Regions from separate parts of the Sporosarcina sp. Y838 genome, predicted to be linked through region 1. Evidence: riboswitches for the same ligand, from Rfam matches in the RefSeq annotation. Region 1 holds a riboswitch; the other holds the start of a gene.
The links. Region 1 has a riboswitch for lysine ahead of AC1TO4_RS08480 (aspartate kinase). Riboswitches for the same ligand answer to the same signal wherever they lie in the genome.
Positions count from the first base shown of each region.

Region 2: it holds a riboswitch for lysine, as region 1 does, so the genes downstream of both, AC1TO4_RS14160 (Na+/H+ antiporter NhaC family protein) here and AC1TO4_RS08480 (aspartate kinase) in region 1, are expected to answer to the same signal.

Region 1 is NZ_JBXCJD010000005.1:31,335-38,930, reverse strand. Features, by position in the region: gene AC1TO4_RS08505 (enoyl-CoA hydratase) at 1-639, shown strand, start outside; gene AC1TO4_RS08500 (electron transfer flavoprotein subunit beta/FixA family protein) at 665-1,438, shown strand; gene AC1TO4_RS08495 (electron transfer flavoprotein subunit alpha/FixB family protein) at 1,472-2,446, shown strand; gene trxA (thioredoxin) at 2,571-2,885, shown strand; gene uvrC (excinuclease ABC subunit UvrC) at 3,106-4,899, shown strand; lysine riboswitch at 4,948-5,127, shown strand; gene AC1TO4_RS08480 (aspartate kinase) at 5,217-6,434, shown strand; gene AC1TO4_RS08475 (YslB family protein) at 6,480-6,890, opposite strand; gene AC1TO4_RS08470 (succinate dehydrogenase cytochrome b558 subunit) at 7,128-7,596, shown strand, end outside.
Region 2 is NZ_JBXCJD010000012.1:40,043-47,638, forward strand. Features, by position in the region: gene AC1TO4_RS14150 (branched-chain amino acid ABC transporter permease) at 1-196, opposite strand, end outside; gene AC1TO4_RS14155 (ABC transporter substrate-binding protein) at 283-1,467, opposite strand; gene AC1TO4_RS14160 (Na+/H+ antiporter NhaC family protein) at 1,909-3,468, opposite strand; lysine riboswitch at 3,613-3,795, opposite strand; gene yunB (sporulation protein YunB) at 3,854-4,630, opposite strand; gene AC1TO4_RS14170 (bifunctional metallophosphatase/5'-nucleotidase) at 4,707-6,080, opposite strand; gene AC1TO4_RS14175 (sulfite exporter TauE/SafE family protein) at 6,084-6,908, opposite strand; gene AC1TO4_RS14180 (DUF72 domain-containing protein) at 6,908-7,596, opposite strand, start outside.

The DNA of each region.
Region 1 (7,596 bases):
GTTAGAGTCATAGTCTTACATGGGGAAGGTAAATTCTTCTCTGCAGGTGCGGATATCAAAGAGTTTACATCCGTTACTACAGGTGAAGAATTTTCAAAATTAGCGGCCAGCGGACAAGAAGTTTTTGAACGTCTCGAACAATTCTCGAAACCAGTTATAGCAGCTATTCATGGGGCAGCATTAGGTGGTGGGCTTGAACTGGCAATGGCTTGTCACATTCGATTCGTCACTGAAAGTGCAAAACTTGGAATGCCAGAATTGCAACTGGGACTAATTCCTGGGTTTGCTGGAACACAACGTCTTCCTCGCTACGTCGGCATGCCGAAAGCCGCGGAAATGTTGTTAACGAGTGATCCTATCAGTGGAGTAGAAGCAGCACAACTTGGACTTGCCAATCAAGCCTTCACAGACGAAGAGTTACTTCCGAAATCAATGGCGCTTGCAAAAAAAATTGCTAAGAAAAGTCCTGTTGCGGTCAAGTTTGCACTTCAGATGCTTCAGTATTCAAAACCAGCTTCTTATTATGAAGGTGTGAAAGCGGAAGCTGATTCATTTGGTAACGTTTTCATCTCTGAAGATGCTAAAGAAGGAATTCAAGCATTCTTAGAAAAACGAGTTCCAGTATTTAAAGGAAAATAACCAAAAAGTTGAGGGGGTATGCAATATGAACATATATGTTTTAGTTAAACGGACATTTGATACAGAGGAAAAAATTACAATCTCAAACGGTAAAATTGCCGAAGACGGTGCGGAGTTTATCATTAACCCTTATGATGAATACGCAATTGAAGAAGCCATCCAAGTACGGGACGCAAATGATGGTGAAGTAACTGTTATAACAATTGGTGGAGAAGACGCTGAAAAACAACTTCGTACAGCGCTTGCAATGGGTGCTGATAAAGCAGTGCTTATCAATACTGAGGATGATCTAGATGAAATGGACGAGTTTACATCTGCTAAAATCATCGCTGAGTACTTGAAAGATAAGGAAGCTGATTTGATTCTTGCAGGAAATGTTGCAATCGATGGTGGTTCTGGACAAGTTGGTCCGCGTGTTGCCGAACTTTTGGGCATCAACTGTGTAACGACAATCACGAACCTTGAAATTAGCGGAACTTCAGTCAAAATCATTCGTGATGTTGAGGGAGATTCTGAAACGATTGAAACGTCACTTCCACTCTTAGTGACTGCACAGCAAGGTCTAAATGAACCTCGCTATCCTTCACTTCCAGGAATCATGAAAGCCAAGAAAAAACCGTTAGAAGAGCTAGAGCTTGATGATCTAGATCTTGAGGAAGAAGATGTGGAAGCTAAAACACAAACAATAGAAATCTATCTTCCACCGCAAAAAGCTGCTGGACGTATTCTTGAAGGGGATACGAGTGATCAAGTGAAAGAACTTGTTAATCTACTTAAAACTGAAGCTAAAGTAATCTAATCTGACTTTTAATTGTAATAGGAGGGACTATAGATGTCTAAAAAAGTAGTAGTACTTGGGGAAGCACGAGAAGGGGCATTGCGTAACGTTTCGTTTGAGGCGATTGCAGCTGCTAAAAAGGTATCCGGAGGCGGAGAAGTTGTCGGGCTCTTGCTCGGCGATGCAGTACAATCGTTAGCGGAAGAAATGATCCATTACGGAGCGGACCGTGTGATCACTGTTGAGCATCCACATTTGAAGCTTTATACTTCCGATGGCTTCAGCCAAGCATTCATGGCTGTTTATGATCAGGAGAAACCGGATGCTGTTGTTTTTGGTCATACGGCTCTTGGAAAAGATCTTTCGCCTAAAATTGCTAGTAAACTAGCATCGGGTTTGATTTCTGATGTAACTGCTATTGAAGGAGAAGGCGATGCGGCAGTATTTATCCGTCCTATCTTCTCCGGTAAAGCATTCGAAAAAGTGAAAAATAAAGATGGATTATTGTTTATAACAGTTCGCCCAAATAACATTGCACCGTTAGAGCATGATGCAAACCGTTCTGGCGAAGTAACAGCGGTACCTGTTGAGGTTGCTAATCTACGGACAATCATTTCTGAAGTTATCCGTAAATCGACAGATGGCGTCGACCTTTCGGAAGCGAAAGTTGTTGTTGCAGGGGGGCGCGGCGTGAAAAGTGCAGAAGGCTTTGAACCACTGCAAGAACTTGCATCACTATTAGGCGGAGCAATCGGTGCTTCACGCGGGGCATGTGACGCTGACTACTGTGACTATTCATTACAAATCGGACAAACGGGCAAAGTTGTTACACCGGATCTGTACATCGCTGCAGGAATATCGGGTGCAATCCAGCATATGGCGGGCATGTCCAACTCGAAAATAATCGTGGCTATCAATAAAGATTCAGAAGCGAATATTTTTAAAGTAGCTGACTACGGTATTGTTGGAGACCTATTTGAGGTTATTCCAATGATGATTGAAGAAATCAAAAAGCTTAAAACGAACTGATTCAAAAGTAAGCGCCCTCATTAGCAGGGCGCTTACTTTTTTTGCAGAGCATATATTTAGGTCGGGATATAGCAGCATGCTATAATACGATCATAGGTTATCTAATAAGAGGAGGAAATATATTATGGCTATTATTCACGCAACTGATCAGAACTTTGAAGAGAACATTAAAGAAGGATTAGTCCTTGTAGACTTTTGGGCACCTTGGTGTGGACCTTGTAAAATGATCGCTCCAGTACTTGAAGAACTAGACGGCGAAATCACAGGGAAAGCAAGTATTGTTAAAGTTGACGTAGACGACAATCAGGAAACAGCTGGTAAATATGGCATTATGTCAATCCCTACTTTGGTTCTTTTCAAAGACGGAGAAATCGTCGATAAAGTTGTCGGTTTCAAACCGAAAGAAGCACTTGCAGAATTGATTACAAAGCACGCTTAATTATTAACATAATTCAGCAACAACGCCTAAGTTACCGATAGAGAGGAATGGAATATAATTCCTCCTCTTCGAGCTGAAGCCTCTGGCGGATGTCGAGGGTATTGAATGGAGTCAATCGAGGAAACTCCAATCAATATCTTAGCGTAAATACATTGAGGCATATTTGAAAGTATAACCGGGTCCCTTCAAAGGCTCCCGGTTTTTTTGGTAGGTGAAATAGATGAATGAACTAATTTCAGAGAAGTTGGCTATATTACCGGAGTTGCCGGGTTGTTATTTAATGAAAGACAGGCAAGGGACAATTATCTATGTCGGCAAGGCAAAAGTTTTGAAAAATCGTGTGCGCAGTTACTTTACGGGAAGCCATGACGGGAAAACACAGCGACTGGTTGGGGAAATTACAGATTTTGAATACATTGTCACATCTTCAAATCTGGAGGCTCTTGTTCTTGAATTGAATCTGATCAAACAGTATGATCCGAAATATAATATCATGCTAAAGGATGATAAAACGTATCCGTATTTAAAATTGACTGCTGAGCGACATCCGAAACTAATTATTACAAGACAAGTCAAAAAAGACAAAGGAAAGTATTTTGGTCCATACCCAAATGCATTTGCCGCTGGGGAAACAAAAAAATTACTTGACCGACTTTATCCTTATCGAAAATGTTTAACGTTGCCGGACCGAGCTTGTTTATATTACCACCTTGGCCAATGCCTTGCACCGTGCATCAATGAAGTGAGTACTGATACGTACAAAGAAATGGTGGACGACATCAGCCGATTTTTAAACGGTGGTTATAAAAAAGTAAAAAAAGAATTAACAGAGAAAATGTCTGCTGCAGCGGAAAATCTGGAATTTGAACGCGCAAAAGAATATCGTGATCAGATTGCTAATATTGAAGCGGTCATGGAGAAACAAGCGATGACCATGAATGATTTCACGGATCGTGATATTTTCGGATTTGCAGTCAATCACGGCTGGATGTGTGTTCAAGTCTTTTTTGTCCGTCAAGGAAAGTTGATAGAACGGGATGTGTCACTTTTTCCACTTTATCAAGAACCTGAAGAGGAATTGCTGACTTTCATTGGCCAATTTTATGGAAAATCGCAACACTTGATTCCCCAGGAAATACTTTTGCCACAAGGAATCGATAATGTAATCATCAGTAGGCTTCTCGATGTCAATGTATTCATTCCACAGCGCGGAAAAAAGAAGGATCTCGTCCAATTGGCAGTCAAAAACGCAGAGATATCATTGTCAGAAAAGTTCCATCTCATTGAACGTCAGGAAATGCGGACAATCGGTGCATGTGAGGAACTTGGCAAAGCGATGAACATCACAGTTCCTTTACGTATTGAAGCATTTGATAATTCACATATGTATGGCGCTGATGCAGTTTCTGCAATGGTTTCATTTGTTGACGGGAAACCGAATCGAAAAGATTACAGAAAATATAAAACGATGACCGCGGCAGCGCACGACGATTATGGTGCAATGCGTGAAGTTGTACGGAGACGTTATATTCGTGTGTTGAAAGATGATTTGCCATTACCAGACCTTATTGTTGTTGATGGGGGTAAAGGTCATATGGAGTCTGTTAGGGAAATCATTGAGGATGAGTTGAATTTATCCATTCCCATTGCGGGACTTGCAAAAGATGAGAAGCACCAAACAGCACAACTCCTTTATGGTAACCCGGTTGAAATGATACCACTTAAGAGGTCGAGTGAAGGATTTTACTTATTGCAAAGAATCCAGGATGAAGTGCATCGATTTGCAATCACGTTCCACAGACAACGCCGCGAAACGAATTCATTGACGTCAGCACTGGATGGATTGCCGGGAGTTGGGCAAAAACGGAAAACGATGCTGTTAAGGCATTTTGAATCCGTAGAAAAGATTCGCGAAGCTACGATTGAACAATTGCAAGAAGCAGGACTACCTGTAGGTGTAGCAAAATCAGTTGAAGCGCATTTTCGCGAGATGGCATTGCGGGAAAAAAAGTAATATGGTAAGGTGAAACCAATGAATTTTTTCACTAATACATTTATATGTAGTGAAGATAGAGGTGCGGTAACCAATAGTAGATCCACGGAAGGCGGCAGCCTAATGAAAGGGATTGAAAGGGGTATTCGCCGAAGCGGATGAATCGTCTGTCACGATTGTCATGCTGGATTTCCATTGAATAAGTGGAGATTTGTCAGGTATGGAAATACCTGGAGGGCTATCTGGATGGGGCGTCTCTTCGGGGATAGCTCCAATCAGACCGGCTCTCATACTTTTGAGGGCCGTTTTTGCATTCAGGGGAAAATGGAGGAAAAATCATGGGACGTATTGTAATGAAATTCGGAGGGACATCAGTTGCAAATCCAGAGAGAATTGCACGGGCTGCAACACTTGTTAAAAATGAGGTTAATCGTGGAAACCAAGTGGCTGTCATTGTCTCTGCGATGGGTAAAACAACAGATGAACTATTAAGGTTGGCAATGGAGATTAATCCCAAAGCAGGACGGCGCGAATTGGATATGCTTCTTGTAACAGGAGAACAAGTAACAGCGTCTTTACTTGCAATGGCGATTACTGCACAAGGGTTAGAAGCACGGTCATACACAGGTTGGCAAGCAGGGGTAACGACAGAGGCTGTTCATGGTAATGCAAGGATTGAACAAGTTAATGCTGACAAAATTCAAACCGCACTAGAATCAGGCGCGGTTGCAGTAATCACTGGTTTCCAAGGAATTGATAATAACGGTGAGTTGACAACACTTGGTCGCGGTGGTTCCGATACGAGTGCCGTCGCAATTGCGATTGCACTCGATGCAGCTAGTTGTGATATTTACACGGACGTCGAAGGGGTATTTACGACGGACCCAAGATTGATCGAACAAGCGACGAAACTTGAGGAAATATCTTACGATGAAATGTTGGAAATCGCTAACCTTGGTGCGGGTGTGCTTCATCCAAGAGCAGTTGAGTTTGCAAAAAATCATCAAATGCCGCTTCGGGTAAGACCGGCTCATATGGACGGAGTAGGAACAGTTATCAAGGAGGAAATCGATTTGGAAAACAATTTAATTGTACGTGGCATCGCTTTTGAGAGAGAAATTGTACGGATTACAGTGATGTATGAAGTACCTTATAATGGCTCACTTGCTAATATTTTCACTGCACTCGCGAAACAACATGTAAACGTCGACATCATTGTTCAGACAATTATGGAAGGCGTACAGCCGTCTGTGTCATTTTCCATCAAAAAAGAGGATTTCGCAGAAGCGATAAATGTTTTGGAGACCGAAAAAGAATCGCTCGGTTACAGTCGGGCAGATTTTGAAGTAGGACTGGCGAAAGTTTCAATCGTGGGCAGTGGAATGGTATCGAATCCGGGAGTTGCTGCGCAAATGTTCGACACGCTGAGGAACGCAACCGTTCCCGTGAAAATGGTGAGCACTTCTGAAATCAAAGTCTCCGTAGTCATTCCTGAATCGGATATGGAGAAAGCAGTTGCAACACTTCATGAGCAATTCGGTTTAGATAGAAAGTAAAGTAGAATTAAAAGAAGATGCACCCAATTCCGGGGCATCTTCGATTCATACTTCAATTTTGGTTTTTAAATCCCATTTGACTTGAAAGTGCACCAAACCGTCTTTCATTTCACCGTAGCATTCAGTCAGAAGTCCATTTAACTTTTGATATTGTTCTGCAATGAAGCCCGCTTCAAGTTGACAAGATCTATTTTGGTTATTTGTCCCAAAATCGTTTTTCATCGAATAAAACGCTTCATCCTTTTCAGTCTTATCAAGCTGAAGTGGACCCCAACCGGCTTCCGTAAAGAAAATGGGTAGTTCATCAATACTGAAAATGGGGAATTTTCTGGCCACATCTTTTCCAGCCCAGTACAGAATGTCATCTTCGTGGTTGCCGAGAATACTAGGCAACACGTGGTCCCGTAAAAGTTCATAGCCGAATCGGGTCGGCGTATCGTATGTAATGTTTTCCAATCGAACATGCAACCCTTTCGGTTAAATGATAGAATCAGTAAGTCTAATGGCATAAAAGAGTACTAGATTAAGGCGTGGCAAAAAGCCTGAATCGTCTTGACCTCTTCAAAACTGAGGAGTACAATGGTTATGTCATAATATTGTACCATGAAGAGGTACGCCGTCAACATTTGCTTCGTGTCGAAACGATGGCAGACGACGATTGGCGGACTCAGTTAATAAGGGAGGGTAAAAGACTTGTCAAGAGAATCAGATTTCTATTTACGTCGTCTTCATTCGTTGCTCGGAATCATTCCGGTGGGGCTTTTTCTAGTCCAGCATTTGGTCATTAACCATTTTGCAACACGAGGTCCAGAAGCATTCAACACCGCTTCCAATTTCATGGGGAGCTTACCATTCGTTCTATACCTCGAATGGTTTATCATCTACATTCCACTCATGTTCCACGGATTCTATGGTGTGTACATAGCTTTCACATCAAAAAACAACGTACAACGATACGGCACTTTCCGTAACTGGATGTTTATGCTACAACGCATAACTGGCGTATTCCTAGTTGTGTTCATCGCATGGCATATTTACCAGACTAGAGTTCAAAAAGCATTAGGTGCTGATGTGGACTTTAATATGATGGAAGATATTTTGTCGAATCCGTTCATGCTTGCATTTTACATTGCGGGAGTTATTGCGGCAACATTCCACTTAT
Region 2 (7,596 bases), on a different contig from region 1:
ATAGTAATGCAGGGATAAACCCGAGTCCCCAACCAGCAATGGAGTAATACCCAATAAACGCACCTATCATAAATATTTCACCATGCGCAAAGTTAATCAATTTTATGATCCCATAAACCATTGTGTAACCTAGTGCAATTAACGCATAAATGCTACCGAGTGAAATACCGTTTATTAGCTGTTGTAACCATTCCATGAACTTCTCACTCCTTTTCCAGCTCTAAAGTAAGGATTAAAAAAGAATGGGAGGAGGACATCCTCCCCCCATTCTTACAGTTTAAATTAAGGATTAACTTTTGTTTTAAAGACTTGTTCGCCATCTTTGAATTCAAGAATAGTAGCAGATTTGATTGGGTGATGGTTTTCATCAACCGAATACAATCCAGTGATCAATTCAAGATCTTTCGTTTCAGCAAGGGCATCTTTAATTTTGACTGAATCCGGACCGCCTGCGCGTTTGATAGCATCAGCTAAAAGATACACTGTATCGTAACCTAGTGCGTTGAATGCATCAGGTGATTTACTGAATTTCTCATTGAACTTATCGTTAAAGTCTTGAATGATGCCATCTGGATCTTCAGATGAATAGTGATTTGTTGTGAATGTATTGTTCAATGCATCTGCACCAGCAAGCTCAATTAGAGTAGGAGAATCCCATCCATCTGCTCCCATTAGTGGAACATCGATACCCATTTCACGAGCCTGTTTAACGATTAGTCCTACTTCTTCATAATATCCAGGGATGAAGATGAATTCAGGATTCGCGGCTTTAATACGAGTTAGCGTTGAACGGAAATCAGAATCCTTACCTACGTAAGATTCTTCAGCAATAATTTTACCGCCTGCTTTTTCAAAATCTTTTTTGAATGATGCAGCAAGACCTTTTGAATAATCGCTTGCATTATCAGTGAAAATCGCTACGTTTTTAACACCAAGATCGTTAGCTGCAAAGTTTGCTGCAACCGTTCCTTGGAATGGATCGATGAATGAAGTACGGAAAACGAATTCATTCACACTTCCGTCTTCTTTGACTGTTACTGTAGGGCTTGTTCCAGATGGACTGATAAGCGGTGTTTCGTTGCCGTTCGCAATTTCAGCCTGCGCAACAGTAGCACCACTCGTTGCCGCACCGATGATTGCAACTACTTTATCCTGAGTGATCAATTTAAGTGCTGCACTCGTAGCCTCAGCAGGATCGGATTTATTATCAACTTTCACAAGTTCGATTTCTTGACCATCAATTCCGCCATCTGCGTTTATTTCTTCAACAGCAAGTTCAATTCCTGATAACTCTGAAGTACCATAAGAAGCAACATTACCTGACAATTCAAGGTTGACCCCGATTTTAATCGTATCGCCATCCTTAGAGCCGCCTGTGCTTCCTTCTTCAGCCTTCTCTCCTGCACACCCTGCCAGTATTCCGACAGCTAGTGCCGAAACGGCAAATACACTTACAAATTTTTTCATTTTCAAATGAAATCCCCCTTTTTATTGATATTTCAGATAATTAAAATCGTTCCTCCCCCATAAGAAAACTAACGATTCTCTTTTCCTAGAAATATCACTTTTTTCCTACTTACAAGCCCATTGTAAAACAAACTTCTTATTCAGTCTATAGCAATTTTCATATAATTATATTTCACTGAATAAAATATTCGACCTAGTAAATTTTTACAGTTTTTTTTGTATTATTATCACTAGATTAAATCCAGTTTATTCCTCCTTTACGATCACATAGGACCAAAAAATAGTGTTTTATTAATCCCATATCACTTTTTGGTCTTAATGCCTAGTATATACACCTATCAGACTATTGTCAAAACATTTTTTTGTTAGAAAACTATTATTATTATAATAAAAAAGCGGTAGCCTAAGCCACCGCTTTTTAGTATAAGATTATCAATACTATTAATGTGCCACTTTACTAGCCCGCATTGTCCAGACAGTAAAAAATACTAACAAAATAATAATAACGCCAACGAGTCCGATCCAGATTGAACCTGTAATGCCTAGAATGATATAGCCCATCGCAGCGATTACAGCACTGATTAGCGCGTAAGGAAACTGTGTCGAAACATGATCAATATGGTTACATCCTGCACCTGTAGCAGATAGAATCGTCGTATCAGAAATCGGCGAAGCGTGATCTCCGAATACAGCCCCCGCAAGAACTGCAGCAAGCGCCGGCAGTAACATTTCCGGTGCCGCTTCAATCATGATTGTTCCCGCAATCGGCAGAAGAATACCGAACGACCCCCAAGAACTTCCGGTTGAAAAAGCCATAATGCAAGCAAGTATGAACATAATAACAGGCAAGAATGAAACCGGTATATTTGATTTCATTACAAGGTCAGATAAGAATAGACCCGTTTCAAGTGTTCCGATTAAGAACGATAGTGACCAAGCAAAAATAAGGATTAAAACAGGCGGCATCATAGAATTCATTCCATTTATAAACGCACTGCCCATAAGCGAAAAGCTCGCCGTTTCATTATTTTTCATCTGCTGCATATATAACGCTGCCGCAACTAGGGTAGCTATAATTCCACCCGCCAACAATGAAAGTGCGACATCCGTACTTTCAAAGATCGAGAAGATATTCATCGATCCTCCGATTAGATAGCCAGACACAAACATCGCCGCAAATGTTACTATAACGAGTGTGACAATCGGCGCCACAAGATCTCGTACGCGGCCATGCGTATGTACAGGAAATTCCTCTTTCAATTGACCCGGAATTTCTTTGTCAGGGTCAAATAATTGGCCTGTTTCAGTTGCAAGTTGTTCATGTTTCTTCATATCGAATAGATCGAAATTGGTCCATGCAAGGAAGAATACCATTGCGAGTGTTGCGATAACGTAAAAATTCATGGGTGCCATCATTACGAACGCGGATAATGGCGAATAACTGATTGCTGCTGCACCGCCAAATATAAGGGCGAGTTGTCCGATTAAAAAGGCACCCCAGCTTGAAATTGGTGAAATGACACAAATCGGTGCTGAAGTCGAGTCGATGAAATAAGCCAATTTCGCTCTTGAAACCCTGTGCTGATCCGTAATCGGACGCGCGATTTGTCCCACTGCCAATGCATTGAAATAATCATCCACAAAAATAGCAAGACCGAGTGATACCGTGAGCAATTTTGCCCCACGTTTTGTTTTAATATGGCGTACTGCCCATTCTGCAAATGCTCTGCTACCTCCAGACAAGCTAACGAAAGCAGTGATAACACCTAAGAGCAGGATAAATAGAACAATGTAAATATTCGCTGTATTTAGTCCACCATCCCAAAATGTCGCTTTAATGGATTGCCATAATATGCTCAGCGTTTCTACAGGAGCGAATGACGCCGCTAGCAAAGCACCTGAGACGATTCCAGCACCTAGCGATAACAGCACCCTTTTTGTTGCAAACACCATAATAATGGCGATTAGTGGTGGTAATATTGATACCCAAGTTCCAATCATTTTCTATTCCTCCATTTTGTCGGGTCGAGGCCCTTTCAAGGGGGAATACAAAAAACCGACTGCTAATTACACTTCTCGAGTGTAATTGGAGCCGGCTTTATCTACGTTTCGTTTGTTGGATAAATAATACAGCTTATCTAACTCACGACTTGTAGCTCATCATACATGTTCTTAAGACGTATGACAGTGTTATCCCTATTCGGAACAACCCCAGCCTGATAGATCTCGACGATCTTACCACGCTTCGGCAAAGCTTCCTTTTGCACACGGTCATCGGTGTCAATCTCGCGTGTGTGACTAATAAGCAATGCAGCCTCTACCCAATCGATATTTCTAATCCTCTAATAGCCTATCAGTTATCCGCAGCATTTTCAAGTATTCTTCTTCACTCATATTCAGTGCTTAATGGAACTTCAACCGAAGGAGCATTATCGGTTCCATTATTGTAGATTTGAGGCACCTTACCTTGAATAAGCCCCATGGCTACCGGAATTTTTTGATTAATAACACTTTTTTCAGTTGCAAGCGGAACTATAATCTGGACATTGACTGTTAATAATATATTCACTTCAACGTAGGCACTGTTTATACCAAAAGGAAGAATTTCCGTATCGATTGTCGCACTGACATCACCAATGACATGGAAACGAATTGGAATCTTAGGACCCAAGTTTCCTAGCAATGGAATATTCGTCGCTTGACCGATAGGAACGAAGAAGACGACTCCTCCTTGAGTTTCCATTGCATCGGGATCGAATTTGATTTCATTCTGTGGGGGTAATATATCAAGATTTCCCTCCGAAGCTTGTTGTAAATGGGACTCGACAAGCGTTTGGGTTTCAGCCAACACTCTGTTAATCACTTCCGTGTTAAACTTCCATGTAACAACACCCGTAGATTCATTGGGAATATCCACGATGATATCATTGACGTCGAGCACAGTAGCAACCCTTGAATTGATGGCCTTACTAATAACATGTGAGGCTATTCTTTGCGTCTGTACTTCTGCATATTGGACATATATTGGAGTAAGCCTCATATTGACTACATAAAAAAACAAGAAAACTGCTATAAAAAATGTAGGTACCAAAATAGGTAATAGTCTACGCTTTTTTTTCCTGGTTTTCCTGGTTCTTCTGGTGACTTGCCCCTGAAATTTCAAAACGACTCCTCCTGCTTTTAAGCTATGCAGGAATTGAGCCGTTTATTCTTAGGCAATATGCGAACAGTACCAATGATTAAGACTTAAAATGTTCGGTCCCGTACCAACCAAGCACATCTCTAATCAACTCAGGCATGTAATACTCTACCTCTGCATGTCTGAGAGATGGAAAGAAATGTCCAAACGTAAACATATCTAATGTTGCAAGCGTATATTTTTGACCTGGTACGACCTCACGATTTCCCGCAAAAAGTTGTCCATGTCTATTCTGATATAATCTTTCATAAATCATCGCGCCCATTAATGTGCCCCGGAAACCAAGGCCTTTGATTTCAATTTGTGGCCAATCCTTATTTAAAGAAAGCTTATATACTTCTATAAGTTCGACTCCATCCAGTGTGATGAGACACGGGTTTATGGGATGTGGCAGAAGTGAATGTAAATCGCCTTTCGTCACCCACCCTTTATCGAGACTACCTAGGAAAATCCCTGCGTTAAACATGGCACAATCAGCCTGTGAATAGGCAATGAGTGCCCGACCGAAGAACGAGGATAAGGGGCTACCCTCAAACAGATTCTGTTGCAACCGTGAAGGATTATCAAAGACCTTATCTTCCATCGCCCTTTTCCCAAGTTGTATTAAATGATTCGATTGGACGATATCCTTTTCACTTCTTTTAACCGAATCCGCCCTAACCAGTTCTGCGTCGATAGTGAGAGTCCTTTTTGTGCTGCTAGCAACTTTCAATGTCACATGACCCACATACTCACCATATTTACCCGTTGCAGCCAATAATGTATCCCCAATTAGCTTGCCTTCGTGGAACAGGTGATGCGTGTGCGCACCGAAAATGATATCAATCTCTGGACACTCCACTGCGAGTTGCTCGTCTTCATGAACACCCATATGCGATAAGCAAACGATTAGGTCCGTTTCTGATGCAAGCTGTTTGGCAATGCCCATTAAACTTTCGCGGGGTGGTGTAATTTTCCAGCCTAGTTTTGAATAGAACGCCTGATATTCTGCAGTCGCTCCTATAACGCCAATTTTCGTTCCACTGGCAGTAACATAAATTTTGTAAGGTTTTGCCCATTTCGGACGATTTCCATCCTCTTCAAACAAATTACTTAGAATGACCTCAAAACGAGCATCTGCGTAAAGTGAGTTTAATGCAGCTTTCGACATTGTGATTCCTTCATTATTACCTATCGTAACTGCATCATAACCAGCTTCATTCAACAGTCTAACATTTCCTTGTCCTTTCGTTCCCTCCGTAAATGGATGTGAACGATCCACATGATCACCGATGTCGAATACGTAACAAGCCTCACCATTTAATAAGTGTTCATTCTTTTCATCACAAAGAAACCGGCTAATCTGTGGCCAACTTTCAAAATGACTGTGGATATCGTTTGTATGATAAAAGTGAATCACTTCAATTTGATTCATATGTCACCCCAAAAGTCCTTCAATAATCGATCTAACTCCAAGTAAAAGCAAGATAATACGCAGTGCAACAACGACTGTTTCCGATTTCATTTTCTGGTTCAGCCGAGCTCCGATTTTGGCTCCAATGTATGCGGCCGGAATGACCGGAATCGTATATAACCAAGGAACATTACCTAGCGATATATGTGTAATCGAGTTGACAATCGCCGATAAGAAAACCATGAACATTGATGTACTGACTGCAACATGGGGCGGAAATAAAAAGAGTAACATCATGGCTGGTACTAGAATTGAACCACCACCGATGCCAAAAAGACCTGACGCAAATCCAACACCAAATGTTAGGATCAATGCAAACCAGACAGGAAATCCATAGACATAGGTCTCATCCATATTATCTGTAAACGTCCTCTTTTTACCATGATTTACAAACCAATCAACCGGTTTTAAATGCTTACGTACCAAAAGAATGATTGATAAAATAATTAATAAAATGCCGAAATAAAGATTAAACGATGGCAAATCGAGCCCTTTATTGACAATAGCACCTAGGAGAGTCCCCGGAACACTTCCCAGGAAAAAGATATATCCACTCCTAAAATCAATTGTTTTGCCCTTCATATAAGAAAGCGTCGAAGCCAGTCCTGTGAAAATCATCATAATGACAGATAGCCCGACAGCCGTTTGTGGTGTAATTCCATCTATCAAGCCCAGATTAATGCCGACAAATAATGTCGCCGGCACAAGGATGACTCCGCCTCCCAAACCCACGAGTGCACCAATAATCCCTGCCGCAAGACCGATAACGGCTAATAAGAAATACTCCATTACCATTCTCCTTCAAACAAGTCGAGCTGTTTTGATGTTAGACTTTCATAATTAATGTTAAGTACCTTTTGTAGCCGTTTAGCATTTTGAGCTGCATGGCCACCTGAGTTATTGTTAAATATAACGAACGTTTTAGAAGTTTCTTGTTTGAGCTTTTCAACCGCTAACTGGATTTCATGGAGTTCAGCGTCATTATAGTTATATAAGTAACGCACTTTACGCCAAGCCTGATCATCACCAGTCGTGTTACGCCACCCAGATACATTTCTGCCATGTAATCTAAAGAGCACTTTATCGGAGCGTGTTGTCACAGGTACAAGCGGAATGCTTCCTTCTCCTGCCTGTGGTTCGTCACACACTGAATGAATGACATTCATATCAGTAAGAAAACGTAAAGTCTGTTCTCTAAATGCAGTAGAATACCAAGATTGATGTCTAAATTCAACAGCAATATCATATCCATGTAATTGATTGCATACTTGTCGGAATTTAGTGACATTCACTTTATTACAATCAAACCACGGAGGAAATTGGACTAATATCATTGCGAGTTTTCCTGCCTCCTGAAGGGGCGTCATCGACAATCGGAACAAATTGTACATTTCATCGACGGTTGCATAAGGTAGTTTACCCCGATGATGACCCGTCATTCCTTGATATGCTTTAACGATAAAAGTGAAATCATTTG